DNA from 3 places in the Neobacillus sp. genome. Region 3 is predicted to be linked to each of the others. Evidence: riboswitches for the same ligand, from Rfam matches in the RefSeq annotation. Region 3 holds a riboswitch; each other region holds the start of a gene.
The links. Region 3 has a riboswitch for cyclic di-GMP ahead of RTR43_RS05630 (hypothetical protein). Riboswitches for the same ligand answer to the same signal wherever they lie in the genome.
Positions count from the first base shown of each region.

Region 1 (5,180 bases), on a different contig from region 3:
CATGTGTAAGGACTTCAGCGACTTGATTTTGCATCGCTTCACGTTCAAGAATATTGTATTGTCGATCTGTTGCTCCGAATGAGAGATTTTGTCCAAAAATATCGTAATTAATTTTGTTATCTTTTGGATATCCCTTCGAAGCAAGACTCACGACTAAATCGGATGCATCTTTTTTCGGAACAAGCAACATCGTTCCATTATCAGATATCTTATAGTTGGTTTTCCCTTGTTTATCCAATTCAGCTTTTATATCCCCTACTTCTCGCTGCGTCAATTGACCTGTATAAAGAGGTACATATTGCGGACGAGATGCTAAAAAGATAAAAGTAGATAAGGCCACTATAAGAAATAAGAATGTCCCTATGAGGAGCCCTTTTTGTTTCAAGCTTCTCTCTTTCCAATAATTATTAAAATGCTCTCCGGTATGTTTGATTTGATCTATCCATGATCGATTCATTTCTCACCCTGCCCAGCTTTCCATCATTCTTTAAATTTGCATACGCATCATTTCTTGATATGCTTCCACTGCCTTATCTCTGACGGTTACCGTCATTTCCAATGCTAACTGCGCTTTCTGTGAAGCGATCATGACATCATGTATATTATCAATCTCACCTGTAGCCACTTTTGTACTTAAATCTGCGGCCTGCTTAACTGTGTTATCAACATTCTCCAAATATCCTTGGAGCACGCCTGCAAACGAGGATTTGGATTTATCAACTTCAACATTATGAAATGGATTTTGATTAATTTTGATTAATCCACTACTTACATTTGAAACATTCATCTATATGCCTCCTAACGGCCCAATTCTAAAGCTTTTAACATCATTGATTTTCCTGTATTGAACGACGTTACATTCGCTTCATACGCTCTTGATGCAGCAAGCATATCAACCATTTCCTTTGACAGATCAACATTTGGCATCTTAACATAGCCATCCGCATTAGCATCAGGGTTCGTAGGATCATAGATTGTCTTAAATGGTGTTTGATCGTCTACAATTCCAGTCACTCGCACCCCTTGTAGGTTTGATTGTAAACCAGCTTGTTTTTGCATTTCCCCCTGTAAAACCTGATTAAAGGCATTCTCTCTTGGTTCCATCACGACCATCTTCCGGCGATAGGGTTCCCATACTCCATTCACTAATTTTCCACGGGTAGTTGAGGCGTTGGCAATATTAGATGAGGTTACATCCATCCTTAAGCGCCCAGCAGTTAAGGCTGATGCACTTATATTTAATGAATCAAACATCGCGGTTAACGCCTCCCTCTGATAGCAATCGATAATTGTTGGAATTCACTAGTTAATTGCTGCGTTAGCGTATAATACCACAATGAATTTTTCCCCATACTAGTCATTTCTTTGTCGATATCTACGTTATTGCCGTTGTTTTGCATGACTGTATCCGTATTCTCTACAGTTTTTGCTGTTGGAATGTCAGTAGATTTCCCAATCGTGAAATGACGGGAGTCGGTACGGTTTCCTACAAAATTTGTTTGATTGGATAATTGCTGCTTTAAAATATCCTCAAAAAAAACTTGTTTTGTTTTATATCCAGGAGTTTCCGCATTCGAGATATTATTAGAAATGACCTGTTGACGTAAACTGGAAGCACCTAGTGCTGATTGTAGGATGCCTATATTATTCATGAGGACGACTCTCCTTTCCATCTTAAGACAATTTTTGATTATTTTTGATAAATATCAAAAAAGACTAACATTCTACATCAATATACTAAAAAATAGGCTCCATAGCCACAATTTTTTTCATAGCCGAAGTCATCTTCACAATTTTGTTATACTCTAAGCCGTTCAAAAAACTTATTTACTCCAGATACCCATTGATTGTTTAGACCGGTAGGATCATTATCTGCTCCAATTGGTGCATACTTCGCACCAATCTTGGAAATACTGGATAAACCTATTCCTAAATAGTTCTTACTTAAATTGCGAGCCATATCCATTATGCTATCTTCAATGGATGAGTACGATTTCAAGCCATTTACGCCCATCATTCCTGCGACATTATTTTTTTCATTGGCTGCACGGGATTTCCCATTGCCTGTTTCATGTTGAGCGATAGCCGTAAGTAACGCTGGATTGATATTAAACCGCTTTCCAGCTCGTACAAAAACCTCCCCCATTCCTTTTAATTTCCCATCCAACATTTGATTTAATTTATCTGGGTTAAATGATTCGAAACGTAATGGTTCATTCGCGTTCAAAGACATAGTTTGATCACTTATATTCCTGTTCATTTCAGAAATAATATTAGGAACCACAGAATTGATTTGAGGTATTGTCGATTGAAATTCCTGTTGCATCAATAGTTGACTTAAGACTGCAGCAAAAAGATTCTTTCCATCAGAAGTGGTCCCTTCCATCTGGGATCGTAAATTTTCAGTCCTAGATAGTGTATTAACTAGCATTGTTTTAGTAAACCAATTATCACTGTTAATCAATGGATAGCATCCTTTCTTTCCACGTATTTTTTGTAACAAAAATCATCCAAAACAACTAAAAATAATCGCTTCTCATGTATTATTTAGGGGAATGAAGAAAAAACATGATCATGAAAATTTGATTAGGTGGTCAAACAATAAGGAGTGGGATTTTTCAGTCTTTTTATATTCCATCCCCACCCCATAAAACCTTATAAGTATTACATGGTTCTTTCTAACATCCCGCTAATGTCTCCTAAAAATTCTTCCGAAAGCTTGGAAATATGTATGAGTTGTCCATCTTCTATTTTCGCTTCTACTAAAATAATCGTGTTTGAATCCAGTATTTGCTTCATTGCAAGAATTTGCTTTCCCTTGTATACCACATTTTTCACAAGGTAATAGGTATCATTTGTTGGGTTTCCCATTGTAATTTTCATAGGTTTTTCGAAGCATGGTTTCATCTTTTTATATTCCATGAAATTATAAAGTTTACCATTCCTTCGATTGGCTGTTATTCCTTGCTGCCGGATCATGAATATCTTCCTCTCCACTAACTGGATATTAAAGAGTACTATGGTCTTCCTTTGCTGAAGCAAAAAAATAACCTCGCCTTTACCAAAAGGGGAGGTAATAGACAAAAATATCTTTGTAGACACAAATAATCTATCTAGCTAGATATTTAATACCTATGAAAAATACCTTGATCTTTAGGTAACTGGCTGACATAGTACAAAATGCACCTTAGTCCCTATAGCTTTGCGTCACTGATTTTCATCAGCTATGCCTTTAACAAAATACTGTATTTGTAATTTATACTAATCTCTTAATAAATAATAGAATGTTTTTCCAATATCGAATATACTACTATTTTATCATTTATTGTCGAAATTACTAGGTCAAATGGTTTATTTTAGTCATTATTTCTCATAAATAATACGTTTTTTACGTAAATAAGCATATTTTCCACCGAGCGATAAGGTCACGGAACTGTCACTTTTCATTTTTTATCTTTTTTTTTGCAAAAAAAAAATGCATGATTTATGCATTTCGTAATGTCATCAGTCACAATATTATTTTTTAGAATCTAAAAATACCCCATTTGTTTGTTTAAGATATGGTCGAAACTTTTTTGAAACCTGTTTATTTTGTTTAATTTGAATGAGTGAGTTTTGAGTTTCAGTAATGTTTTCTTTTAAAAGAAAAGTTAAACGTTGATCAAGACAACGAGCGTCTTCCAACAATTGTTTTGCTTTTGCTGGATACTGGTATTCCGGATGATCAGTCTTAAACGCCTCTACCTGGATCATCATGCTGTTTCGATTATTTAGCAGCTGTTCAAAATCCTCAAAATTTTCTTCTTTTAGTGCACGATCCATGTCTACAGTGATATCATAAATGGTTGCAATTAATTCGTCCATTGGTATACCAGCCCTTAATTCTTAGTATTCTTTTGCTTCATAGCTGTTGACCATGTTTCCGATAATTCTAAAGCGTGCCCTTCCACTTCTTCTAATAGATCCAAACTTTTATGAATATTGGCCTCAATTAAGCGAGATTTCATATAATCATATAGGGAAAGCAAGGAATCTGAGATGGTGTATCCTGGTTTCAAGGTCACTATTAATTCGCTCAGAATATCTTGGGCTCTTAGGTTGTAACTGTGGCTTTCCTCTAGATTATTTTGTTCGATGGCCATTTTGGACTTACGGATGAATTTAACCATGCCTTGAAATAACATGAGCGTTAATTCTTCTGGTTTAGAAGTAGTGACCGCTTGTTTTTGATAGGTTTGATAAGGATTACTAAATGCCATGTTTGATTACTCCTTTTAAAATCCATTTCCTACTTTCTATTTTTTATCGGTAAAAAAGAAAAATAGTTAAGGAGATCAAGGTTAATTTATTGGATGTCTTTTGCTAATCAAATTTAAAATCAATTTAGGATATAACTTAACTACTGACTCTAAGTACTAATCCAAAGCTGTCAATAATGTAGTTTAGTCTTTGATTGTAAGATTTCAGTTGTTGGATTTTTGCCGCATCACCTAAGAGGTTAAAGGCTGATATTTCCTTTGCCAATTTAGAAACCTCTAATTGCAATTCATCATTACGCTTTTTCTCCTGAATGAATTGTTGTTCCTTTTTCATTAACTGTTCTCGTATTGCTTCTTTTTCAAGATTGACTTCCGATTTCATACTCTCTATCTGTTGAACTGCATCCTGATTCTGCAGTGCTAGGTTGGTAAGTTGGAATAAACTTCTAAGCAGTTCGTTTAAATTAATCCCTGGAAGTTGTTGTACATTGGAGATTAATCCCGATAAAATGTCAAGCAAATCATCATTATCTTGTGTAGGTGCCACCTGGTTAACTTGAGTTGCTAGCAGCGTATCCCCTATTACTTCAGTGGATAACACTGGAACATCCTTCTCTGTAATCGTAATAAATTGATAACTATTTTGATTGGCTGCTTCCTTTTTATCTTTTGACTTAATAAGGGAATAATATTTATAGTTAACTGATTGATAGCCACGATTTAATAATTGGGCTACTTCCTCCAATATCTCTGTAATATTTAGCGCACCTTCTTCTTGCCGTTCCTTAATATAATGAAACATGAACTCAATTTCGATTTTAATCCATTTTCGGTTAACTTTTTTCGAATCCACAAGAGAATGGTTTGCATATTCAGAGCTATTCATAGTTAACATCAGTAAATTATTGTAATAAAAAACCA
Region 1 covers NZ_DALZYO010000010.1:28,005-33,184, reverse strand. Annotated here, with positions in the region: gene fliF (flagellar basal-body MS-ring/collar protein FliF) at 1-457, opposite strand, end outside; gene fliE (flagellar hook-basal body complex protein FliE) at 488-787, opposite strand; gene flgC (flagellar basal body rod protein FlgC) at 799-1,254, opposite strand; gene flgB (flagellar basal body rod protein FlgB) at 1,260-1,652, opposite strand; gene RTR43_RS07515 (glucosaminidase domain-containing protein) at 1,799-2,464, opposite strand; gene RTR43_RS07510 (hypothetical protein) at 2,665-2,979, opposite strand; cyclic di-GMP riboswitch class I at 3,154-3,241, opposite strand; gene fliT (flagellar protein FliT) at 3,517-3,864, opposite strand; gene fliS (flagellar export chaperone FliS) at 3,879-4,259, opposite strand; gene RTR43_RS07495 (hypothetical protein) at 4,396-5,180, opposite strand, start outside.
Region 1: it holds a riboswitch for cyclic di-GMP, as region 3 does, so the genes downstream of both, RTR43_RS07510 (hypothetical protein) here and RTR43_RS05630 (hypothetical protein) in region 3, are expected to answer to the same signal.

Region 2 (5,180 bases), on a different contig from region 3:
ATGATCATGGAGGGTGACTAAGTGAAAAAATGGGCGTTCGTTTCTGATTTTGATGGTACGATTTCTAAACAGGACTTCTATATCGTAATGATGGACAAATACTTTCCGCAAGGCCGGGAACTTTTTAAAAAGTGGAAAGCTGGAGGAATCAAGGATATTGATTTCCTAGCTACGGTTTTCAAATCCATCAATCAGGAGGAAGATAGAATTATTGAGGATACACTATCCATCCCCATCGATGAATATGTACCAAATTTTATAAAAAAGGTTCAAGAAAGCGGTGCTGATTTTTATATATTGAGTGCTGGTACTGACTATTATATTTATCATATATTAAAAAAATATCATGTTGAGAATGTAAAGGTTTTTTCCAATGATGGGCATTATCGTGAGAAGAACGTACATATGAACATCGACAAAAAGCAATGGCATTATTCCGAGCGTTATGGCATCGATAAATCCAAGGTGATTCAGAAATTAAAGGAAGAGTATGAAACGGTTTATTTTATTGGTGATAGTGAGCCTGATTCCCACCCCGCCCAGTATGCCGATGTTACTTTTGCTAAAAATGGATTACAGGATATACTCCGTGAAAAGAAGGTACCTTTTGTCCCGGTCGATACCTTTAAAGAAGTGGAAGATTATTTGGTTGAAAAAGGGGTGATGTCTTAAGTGTTAACACCTGTTACGAGTGTTCCGATTCCTGCGATTTTGGAGATTGGCAAAGGAACTGTTTTTAGCCTTGAGCGGATTTTGAAACAACATGGCTTTGTCAATGCCGTGTTCTTGTTCGATGACTTTACCTATCAAACTTACCGGCAGGATATTCTTGACTCCATCTCGGAAGTGAAGATAACAGCGCTGCTCATGCCGTCTGATTTAGATATCCAGGATCTAATTAAAAAAGCTTTTGAGATGGAGCGTTATGATGTGGTCATTGCCATGGGAGGCGGGACGGTAATTGATTATGGAAAATACATAGCTTTTTCAAGGCGGAGCCCATTTTTGAGCATCCCAACGTCAGCGTCCAATGATGGCTTTGCTAGCAGCAATTGTTCCTTGGTGGTCAATAAAAAGAAAACGACGGTTCCGGCAAGGGTCCCATATGGAATTATTGCCGACCTTGAGATTATTCAGCATGTACCTAACCGCTTTATTTTGGCAGGGATCGGTGATTTGCTCTCCAACATAACAGCTCTTTATGATTGGGAGTTTGAGGAGAAACATGGTGCTGCCCGGGTAAACCATTTTGCTTATATGCTGAGTAAAAAAGTAGTCAATAGCTTTATTCGGACACCAATGACCGACATAAGAGATCCAATTTTATTAAAAGAACTGATCAGTTCACTTACACTGGGCGGCATCTCGACGGTCATTAGCGGAAACAGTTCGCCAATCAGCGGCTCGGAGCATTTGATTTCCCATGCACTCGATAAAATTGCGCTGCAGCCGCAAATGCATGGAATTCAAGTTGGAATTGCCACATATATAATGGCTAATGTGCAAGAGCACCGAGCTGAACGAATGATGAAAGTTTTCACAAGGACCGGTTTTTTCGATTATGTGAAAGGGCTTGGCTTAAATAAAGAAGAATACCGCCAAGCCATTGAAATCGCGCCAACGATAAAACCGAATCGATATACTTATTTGCATGATGAGGTTTATCGGAAGAAGGCACTGAGATTTTTGGACGAGGATAAGTTACTACAGGAATTTTTTCAATAAAGGGATTCGTGGTATAAATTGATTATATTGGGGAGTGGAACAAATGGGGATTAGAAAAGCAAAAGTTGACGATTGGAAAGCACTATCCGAATTGTTAAACCAATTGGGGTATCCAAATACTGAGACTTTCATTAAAGAAAAAATAGAAAAACTTCTAATTCACCCAGATGAGGAATTATTGATTTATGAAGAGGATGAAAAAGTACTTGCTTTTATTTCATTGCATTTTATACCTCAATTAGCGGTAAAAGGAGATTTCGCAAGGATAAGTTATTTTGCAGTTAATACAACCATTAGAAGTAAGGGAATTGGGCGTAAGATTGAAGAATATTGTACTGATTTAGCTAAAAAAAGAAATTGCGACAGAATTGAAGTTCATTGCCATTCAAGAAGAGTAGATGCACATAGGTTCTATACTCGACAAGGATTTACTGAATCCCCGAAATACTTTATGAAGATGATGAACGAATCTGTATAAGAGTCTTTTTCAACAAACGAGTGCGATTCTTCAAAATGAGGGTCGCCGTTTTTCTTGATGTACAACCGTTGAAGAAGTAAATTGACGCTTTAGTATCGCATTTGCCCCATATTGTGAAACAAAGGGGTTAAGAAAAAGGTGTATGTGTTTATGAAAGATTTCCATTGCTGTGCAACATGCCGGCATTTAAAAGCAGAGAAAAAAGCAGAAGGAATGAAATATTATTGCAGCCGGTTAGGTTATGAAACAAAAACGAACTATAAATTTAATTGCTGGAGCCCCAAGGAGCATGTGATAAAGTTAATGAATAACAGAACCACGCCCCAAAAGGAAAGTTAAAAGTAGGTTAGATCGTTCCGTTGAACTGAAGGCTTATATCTAAGTGTATGAATTTCATGTGGATTGTCTTTGTTGTATCAACATTTTTTGGTATTTAATTAAAGAAAAAAGCAAATTAAGAAGTTTTCTACAAGTTTTATTGCCTAAAGCTTGCCGCCAATTTCTGGTTCAAAGCAAGGTAATTACATTATCAAAAAAGTCTTTCTTTCCATCCAGATCATTCCCCCTTTATCGATACAGAAAATCCTTTTTTTTAAGCGAATAGAAAATCATAAGTTTTTCAAATTTATCCTTCAAAATTTGCTGTCGGATATAATAATATCCGACAATATTTTTTTAAATAGGTACATTCTATGTGGTTAAATTGAATCCTTTAAATGCAGAAATAATCGACAATCGTACTCCAATCCGACATAAAATGATATATAAAAACTACAAAATATCGATTACAATAGGTAAATAAAGATTGTATTTTACAAATGGGAAAATCGCATCCAGAAAATAGCAAAACTTCTTCGGCACCTGTGGAAATAAAATTGATAGGGCTAATTTATTGAAAGATAAAGACGCAAAGCTAGAGGGGCTAAGGTCACCACCGAATGAAAGTGGTGGAGGACTATGCCAGCCAGTTGCTTATTTTTGAGGATTCAGAGGGACTAATCTCATTGATTGGTTTAGGAGATGATCATATCGATGATTAAACAATTTGAATCACTAGCTGAACTTAAAAGAAAGATATTTCTGGGGGTTGTGCCCTTAATAATAATCGCATTTATTTTAAATACCATTCTTAAAAATATGGACGCCGCAAATAAACTTAATTTCATTGTCAACAACACACTCACCCTTTGGTTCATCATCAGTTGGGTTCTGATGTTTAAGAATCGGTACGTTCGGTTTGCCGAGTTTTCCAATTTAGCTTTGGTTAGTTTTTATCATGTATCGACCTTTTATGATGCAGTTATTAACTACCTTGGTAAAATAGGAGGGTCTTTAGGGGATTTTATCGTCTGGATGCCCATCTATATTATGTTTATTTTCTTAACACTGGGGATAAAAAAAGGGCTTTATTTTTCCATCAGTATATTTGCCATTACTGTGGTGGGTGGAGTCATGTACATGAACAAGCTACCCGCTGAATCCATTGATTCGCTTCTCCAGTTTTACTTTTCTAATTTGGTCTATATTATTGTCCTTTATTACGCCCAGCATGTGTTCAAGGCCTATACAAAAATGGAGCTTTTTAATAAGCACGCCTATGTAGATTCATTAACGGGAATCGCTAACCGCCACCGAATTGATGAATGGCTTGAAATTAAGTTAAAGGATTCTAAGGTCATGAACATAAGTTTTTCGATTATCTTTTTTGATATTGATCATTTTAAAAAAATCAATGACTTTTATGGTCATAATGTGGGTGACTCCGTTTTAATCGAGTTGTCTGAACTTATTCAAAGGAATCTCGATATACGTGAATTTTTTGGTCGATGGGGTGGAGAAGAATTTATTATCATTACGGATGTCTCCGGCAAAGATGCCACCGAGCTTGCAGAATATTTAAGACAAAAGGTCGCAGAACATGAATTCCAAGAGGTTGGAAGGCTGACAGCAAGCTTTGGAGTAGCAGATTCTCAGCCAGAGGACAATAAAGATTCGTTGTTAAATCGAGCAGATGAAGGATTATACCGCTCAAAGAATTATGGCAAAAATAAAGTGAGTATGTGTTAGCTCTATTCAACAGAATAGGGCTTTTTTTAATGCACTTGTAAGTTGCGTCGAATTAAAGAAAAGTCTTAGTGTCGTTCACTGCGGTTTTTTTAGGTCCAATAATAAGTTTGGGTTTATGGAACTAATAATTCTTGGGTAATGAACATCTAAATTGTTTTTCGAAAAATGGACATGCATGGGGATTTTACCATTTCAATTTTATTGAAATTTCATAATTTATTAGTAAAGAAACTGATATTGATCAATGTTGTACCTGACCTTACAGGTATGTCATGAAACTGTAATGGGAGTTGTTGATTTTGCAAAGGAAAAGACGTGGATTCTGCATTTTCCCCGGGTATAGATGGTGTGGCCCAGGCTGCAGTGGCCCTGGTGCTCCGATTAATGATGTCGATGCCTGCTGCATGGGACATGACCGCTGTTTAAGCAGAGGGATTTCACCTTGCCGATGTGATTACGAATTTATGGATTGCCTGCGCTCCAAAATGAATAGGTATACAGATAAAGGGAGAAAAGCTGCACTGATGCATGATTTTATGAAAATGAAAACAGCGTTCACATGTGGGGCAAGGTATCGAAGGTAACCTAAGAAAACGAGCTATTCAATTCGTACCTGTAAAAATTAATAACAGTAACTAGCTTTTGCCTAACCTTGAATTTTTATTATGCAAAACGGACTTTAGTTTCCGCTTAGTTGAAAGGTAGTTCGCTGCCGATATTATCCAATCATAAACCATTTCCCAATAACTCAAAATAAAAAGGTTGGTACATTCAGAAAGGGGGAAAATGGTGTGAGATGGCATAAAACGATACTTTCGATGATTCAGCAGCGTCAAGACAAAAAGGTGGCATTAGTCGTGGATACTTCCACAAATGAAGCACCAGCGATTCTCATCAATAACATCATTAA
Region 2 covers NZ_DALZYO010000016.1:28,746-33,925, reverse strand. Annotated here, with positions in the region: gene RTR43_RS11435 (MtnX-like HAD-IB family phosphatase) at 22-672, shown strand; gene RTR43_RS11430 (iron-containing alcohol dehydrogenase family protein) at 673-1,725, shown strand; gene RTR43_RS11425 (GNAT family N-acetyltransferase) at 1,769-2,203, shown strand; cyclic di-GMP riboswitch class I at 3,076-3,179, shown strand; gene RTR43_RS11415 (GGDEF domain-containing protein) at 3,236-4,270, shown strand; gene RTR43_RS11410 (phospholipase A2 family protein) at 4,570-4,854, shown strand; gene RTR43_RS11405 (vWA domain-containing protein) at 5,062-5,180, shown strand, end outside.
Region 2: it holds a riboswitch for cyclic di-GMP, as region 3 does, so the genes downstream of both, RTR43_RS11415 (GGDEF domain-containing protein) here and RTR43_RS05630 (hypothetical protein) in region 3, are expected to answer to the same signal.

Region 3 (5,180 bases):
CAAGCTTTCGATTCGTCTTCCTGCAAGATTCGACCACTTGCTGAACACGATTCACATTCGAAGCGAAGGTCGAAATAAAAATTTTTCCATCAGCTTTCATGAAAGCCTCGTCCATATGGCTGCCTACCATTCGCTCTGATGGTGTCAGGCCTGTTCGTTCTGCATTCGTACTTTCAGAGATTAAAACTAAGACTCCTTGCTGACCAATAGCAGCCATTTTATGAATATCTGTATATTGGTTATTCGCAGGGGTTAAATCGAATTTGAAGTCTCCGGTATGAACAACATTCCCTTCAGGGGTATGAAAGACAATCCCTAAACAATCAGGAATACTATGGCTTACCTTGAAAAAGGATACATTCACCTCTCCCAACTCAAGCTTAGAATCTGAATTAATTGGAATGAGTTTTGTATCCCTTGTTAGCCGATGTTCATCTAGTTTTAATTCAATTAAACCAAGTGTAAAACGTGTGGCATAAATGGGGACATTTAATTTTCGTAACAGGTAAGGAATTCCCCCAATATGATCTTCGTGCCCATGTGTTACGATTAAAGCACGGATTTTTTCCTTATTCTCTTCTAAGTAAGTAACATCTGGAATAATTAAATCAATTCCTAATAAACTCTCATCTGGAAATTTACCACCACAGTCGATAATGATGATATCATCTGCATATTGGACCACATACATGTTTTTTCCGATTTCATTGATACCGCCTAAAGCAAAAATAGATAATGTATTTTCAGTGGTTTTCATTTTTATACCTCCCCATTCTAATTAGATAATGTTAGTATTCCATTTTTAAAATTCTTTATTTAGTTTAGTCATGAGGGAATTCAAATACAGTTAGGTTTTCTGCTTGGAGAGGTTTAATGGCAAACAGTGACTGGAACTGTTTGCCATTTGAATTGGTGTGAGTATTTTTAAGTCCAAGGTTAAATTAATTTTCATTACCAATTTGTGTTAAAATTAGGGTGTGTTATGGGAGGGATGACAATGCGGGAAGTTCAATTGGAGGCAATTGAAACGGAGAAAAGAAATTCATTTCTAGACTATCTCCTTCTAGCAGATGAAAGCGAAGAAATCGTCAGAGAGTACATAAATGATGGAGAGATGTTCGCGATTTGCTGTGAAGGAAAAACTGCGGGAGTAGTTTTATTTACTTTCCATCCGAATGGAATTGTCGAGCTTAAAAATATCGCTTTAACCGAAGATTACCGAGGGAATGGCTTAGGAAAATTAGTAGTTAAAGAAGCTTTCCATTTATATAAAATTAAGGGACTAGATAAAATGATTGTGGGTACGGCTAATTCAAGTATAGATAACTTAGCATTTTATCAAAAGCTTGGGTTTAGGATGGTTGAAATTAAGAGAGATTTCTTCAAAAATTATCTAGAACCTATTTTTGAGAATGGAATTAGGGCATTGGATATGGTTATGTTTGAGAAGGATTTATAAAAAAAAGGGCCATTTCCTCGATTGGATTGAACCTGTTTAAGCGATAGAATGTCTATTTCACGAACACTTAAGCTGTGCAGTTAACGAGACACTTAAGCAAACCTAGAAATACTGTTTTTGTGGTTTATTAAGGACAAAGAAGTGTGCAAAAAGGAATCAAAATAACCAGTCGAATTATCAATTCCATCATCATGGCAACTCCTTTAGAATTTTTTTTTTACAAACTCAGTATATAAGAAATTTGTTAACTCTTTATATGTTAATTGTAAATTTATTGTCAAATTTCAAGGAGATTTGAAATAGGCACTGGTTGCTAGTTTCAGATATCCACCATCTATATTGACTGGGAATCCATTTGATATTGGACTCTAACATAGGCGAGCAGTGATGGGTACTGGTCGCCTTTGTCATATTTTTAAAAATAGAAAAGGTAGGAAATAGTTGCAAGGAAACAGGCTGATAGGAAGGACGGACCATGAGGTTCTATTTTTAATGAGATTTTTTTTTAAAAAAAAGTTATCCTAAACGGTGCAGGATAACCTTTATCTTTTTTATTTAAGCAGTTTCACAGCTTTAATTCCTTACACTATCTCTTTTATAGGACTATAGATGGATGATGAAATAATCATATTTGTCATATTTGGGCAAATTATGAAGAATTTTGTTGAAAATTGGTATTTTCCGATATAGTATAAAAGTATCAATTGAAAAAGGCAAACCTATCGAAAGGTGGGGACGCAAAGCTACGGGTCTAAGGCGAAAGTGCTAGGATAGCCGGGTTGCCAAAAAGAATCGGATATACAATTAAAGGTTTGTTATTGCCAAACATTTTTTGTCCATCATTCTTTTTTGGGGTGGACTTTTTCTTTTATAAAAAGAAAGGAGTAGAAAATAGGAAAGCGGTTTCAGCGGTTTATCGTCTTGTTAGTATTAGGAATTGCAATTATTTTAATTATTTTCGGGGAAGGGTGGAGATCATAGTGACTGTTTTATTTGGTTCTGTCGAGTACTTTGAAAAAGAAATTCTAAGAGTTGCAGCACAAAACCCTTTAAATAGGCTGACTCATGATCATATTTCGATGATCTGCTCTAGGTTAAAGAGTGAATTGCTTAATGATTTTGTCTGTGAAGAAAGAATACGAGTGGAATGCCTTGAAAACCTTACACAGGCATCTTATAAACTATTCAAATTAGAAATGCGGGTGACAGCCGAATGAGATATCACATTGTAGGAGTTATATATAAGAGACAAAAAGTGACAGTCAAATGTTTGGATACGCAAGAAGATGCCTGGTTAAAGGTCTCCTTGAATCCTGATACTCTCGAGTGTAATGACAAGCTTATCCCTGACAGCTTGCAAAACTTTGTTCAATCAAAACAAGAAAACATACGTATGTATTTAATTAATCTCAATGACATAGCGAATGAAAAAAAAGTCTGCATTGTGTAAAATGCAGATTTTTCATTTACAAAAAATAAGCTTCCCTAATAACCTATATTTCAAATGAAATAATTGGTAATCGATTGGAAGGCCAATGGAAGAAAACCATTTCCTCCATTGGCTTGAACCTAACCAAGCAATAGTTTATTCACGAACATCAAAGCTGTGCTGTAAAAGAGGAACTTAAGCTAATCTAAAAACCGCTTGCTCCTTACTTCTTGTTATGTATCGGCTCCACCTACGCCAAATACCATGATAGCCACGCATGCTATCCCCTCTATTAACTACTATAATGTAACAATATTACTAAACTATGTCTTAGTTGTTATAGAGCTATTAACCTTACATTAAGTAATGATGAAGAATGCGTAATTAGACTTACAAAAAATATCCGCCGTGTATGAAAGGTTCTGATAGGAGTTATAAAACTTCTCTTTACTACCAAAAACGGAAGATAGCCATTATTTCGGACAAAAAACGCAACGAAATCACAGCCACTTTATCATTATTTTTGTAAGCTTATTCCCTCTTAAATTCCTATAGCATTCAATGATTGGCGAAGACCTTCAAGAGCAAATATTCCTAGATATCTTAAAGCAAATAATGCGATGATGGGTGAAAAATCAATTGGACCAAGAGGGGGGATAAACCTCCTGAAAAGGTTTAAATAAGGGTCGACTAGTTTGTAGATCCATTCCCCAACCTTTGTTGATTGAAATTTAGGAAACCAAGAACCTAGAATAGCGATTAAGATTAGCCAATAATAACCCTCAAATAAATAATATCCAAGTTGTAAAATGTTTGAGCCCAATTTAAATCTCCTGCCTATACTATTTTTTCTATCGTACAATCCTTTGTACGGGTATATACCATATACGTTTAAGGTCTCTGAAAGGTTTCATATTATTCATGTTAATTGTTTCCTCATGCTTCATCCTGGAAATTTTTTAACACAAGGAAATTAACTTATTGAATTGAAATGGTTGATTTTTATATTGGACCCTAACGAGTAAAGTGAAGGGTCTGATTCTTTCTTGCCAGTCCGCCGGTCAAGCCGGAAATGATCCTGAAGATTTGAACGTTGAGGTAAAAATCCATACCATTATTTAGGGAATGGCACTACAGATTAAGGAAGAATTATATCCATATTATTCATATTGTTAGGGTTACCATAATCACCAGCAAGGGATGAGTACACGGATGTTCAGAGCTATTTTGTATCCGCTGTTAATGATGATTCAGCAGGTTTCTCCCCTTTCTGTAATTTAGCAATGGTCAATCCAAAATTCATTTGTAAATGGGGATAATCTTTAAATTTAGCCCAATCACCACCCCATTCAAACCCTAAAGCTTTTGCCATTTCAACAACCTCGGTCCAATCTGCTTTCCCATTTTTATTTCCATCATACTGCCTATCCCAAATCACATTCCCTGAAGGGGTTTTTAACGCAAAATCAATGGCAAGCCCATAATTGTGATAGGACTCTCCCCCTTTTGCAAATGTTACAATATTTCCCTCTGCCGTACGGCCTTTATCATAAAGTCGATCCTGTTCTTCCGCACTTCGAAAACCATCAGTAACCACTATCACAATGCCTTTTTTTGCAGAATGTTGGATTAATTGATTGCTCCGTTCTTTCACAACCGGATGGAGTTCAGTTGGTAAAGAAACAGATTGATTTGTTTTCGAATCCGTAAGAGGATCGGATTTCTTAGTAAACTGAATAAAGAATAGGATCATGGTAAGCAGGAGAAAAAATATAATAAATGACTTTCCTATCCGTGTTAGCTTCAAAACTACATATTCCTTTCGTATCTAAAGTTTTTTCACTATCTATGACGTAAAACAGAGCCTCATAGTTTCATATTATTATATACCTGGTAAACAATAACAGACATTGTTCACCAATATAGTAGGAATTCATCACTGCAACTATCCCTCTGCCATTAGCCATATTCTAAACTAACCAATTGCTGAGATGATATTTTATGTAAACTATGGTAAATATTTTTAAAATATGGTAAATTAGTTTTAATCTGTTTGAAAGAAAGGATCATGTGACCTGTATGCCAACATTTACTCTGTAATGGAAAACAATTGGATCGCTTCTCATGTTAAAAAACTGACCAGTTTTTGACCACGGGAGAAGTCTGTCTACAACCCATTACAGAAGGAATACAGCGAACTGCAGCCTGTTAGTTATTTAACAATGCGTTCAAAGGTTCTCCTGACATAGGGGAACTTTTTTTGTTTTGTGCGCCCTGCAAGATTTTCAAATA
Region 3 covers NZ_DALZYO010000007.1:31,914-37,093, reverse strand. Annotated here, with positions in the region: gene RTR43_RS05640 (ribonuclease J) at 1-757, opposite strand, end outside; gene RTR43_RS05635 (GNAT family N-acetyltransferase) at 998-1,459, shown strand; cyclic di-GMP riboswitch class I at 2,162-2,246, shown strand; gene RTR43_RS05630 (hypothetical protein) at 2,440-2,676, shown strand; gene RTR43_RS05625 (YggT family protein) at 3,430-3,711, opposite strand; gene RTR43_RS05620 (M15 family metallopeptidase) at 4,111-4,695, opposite strand.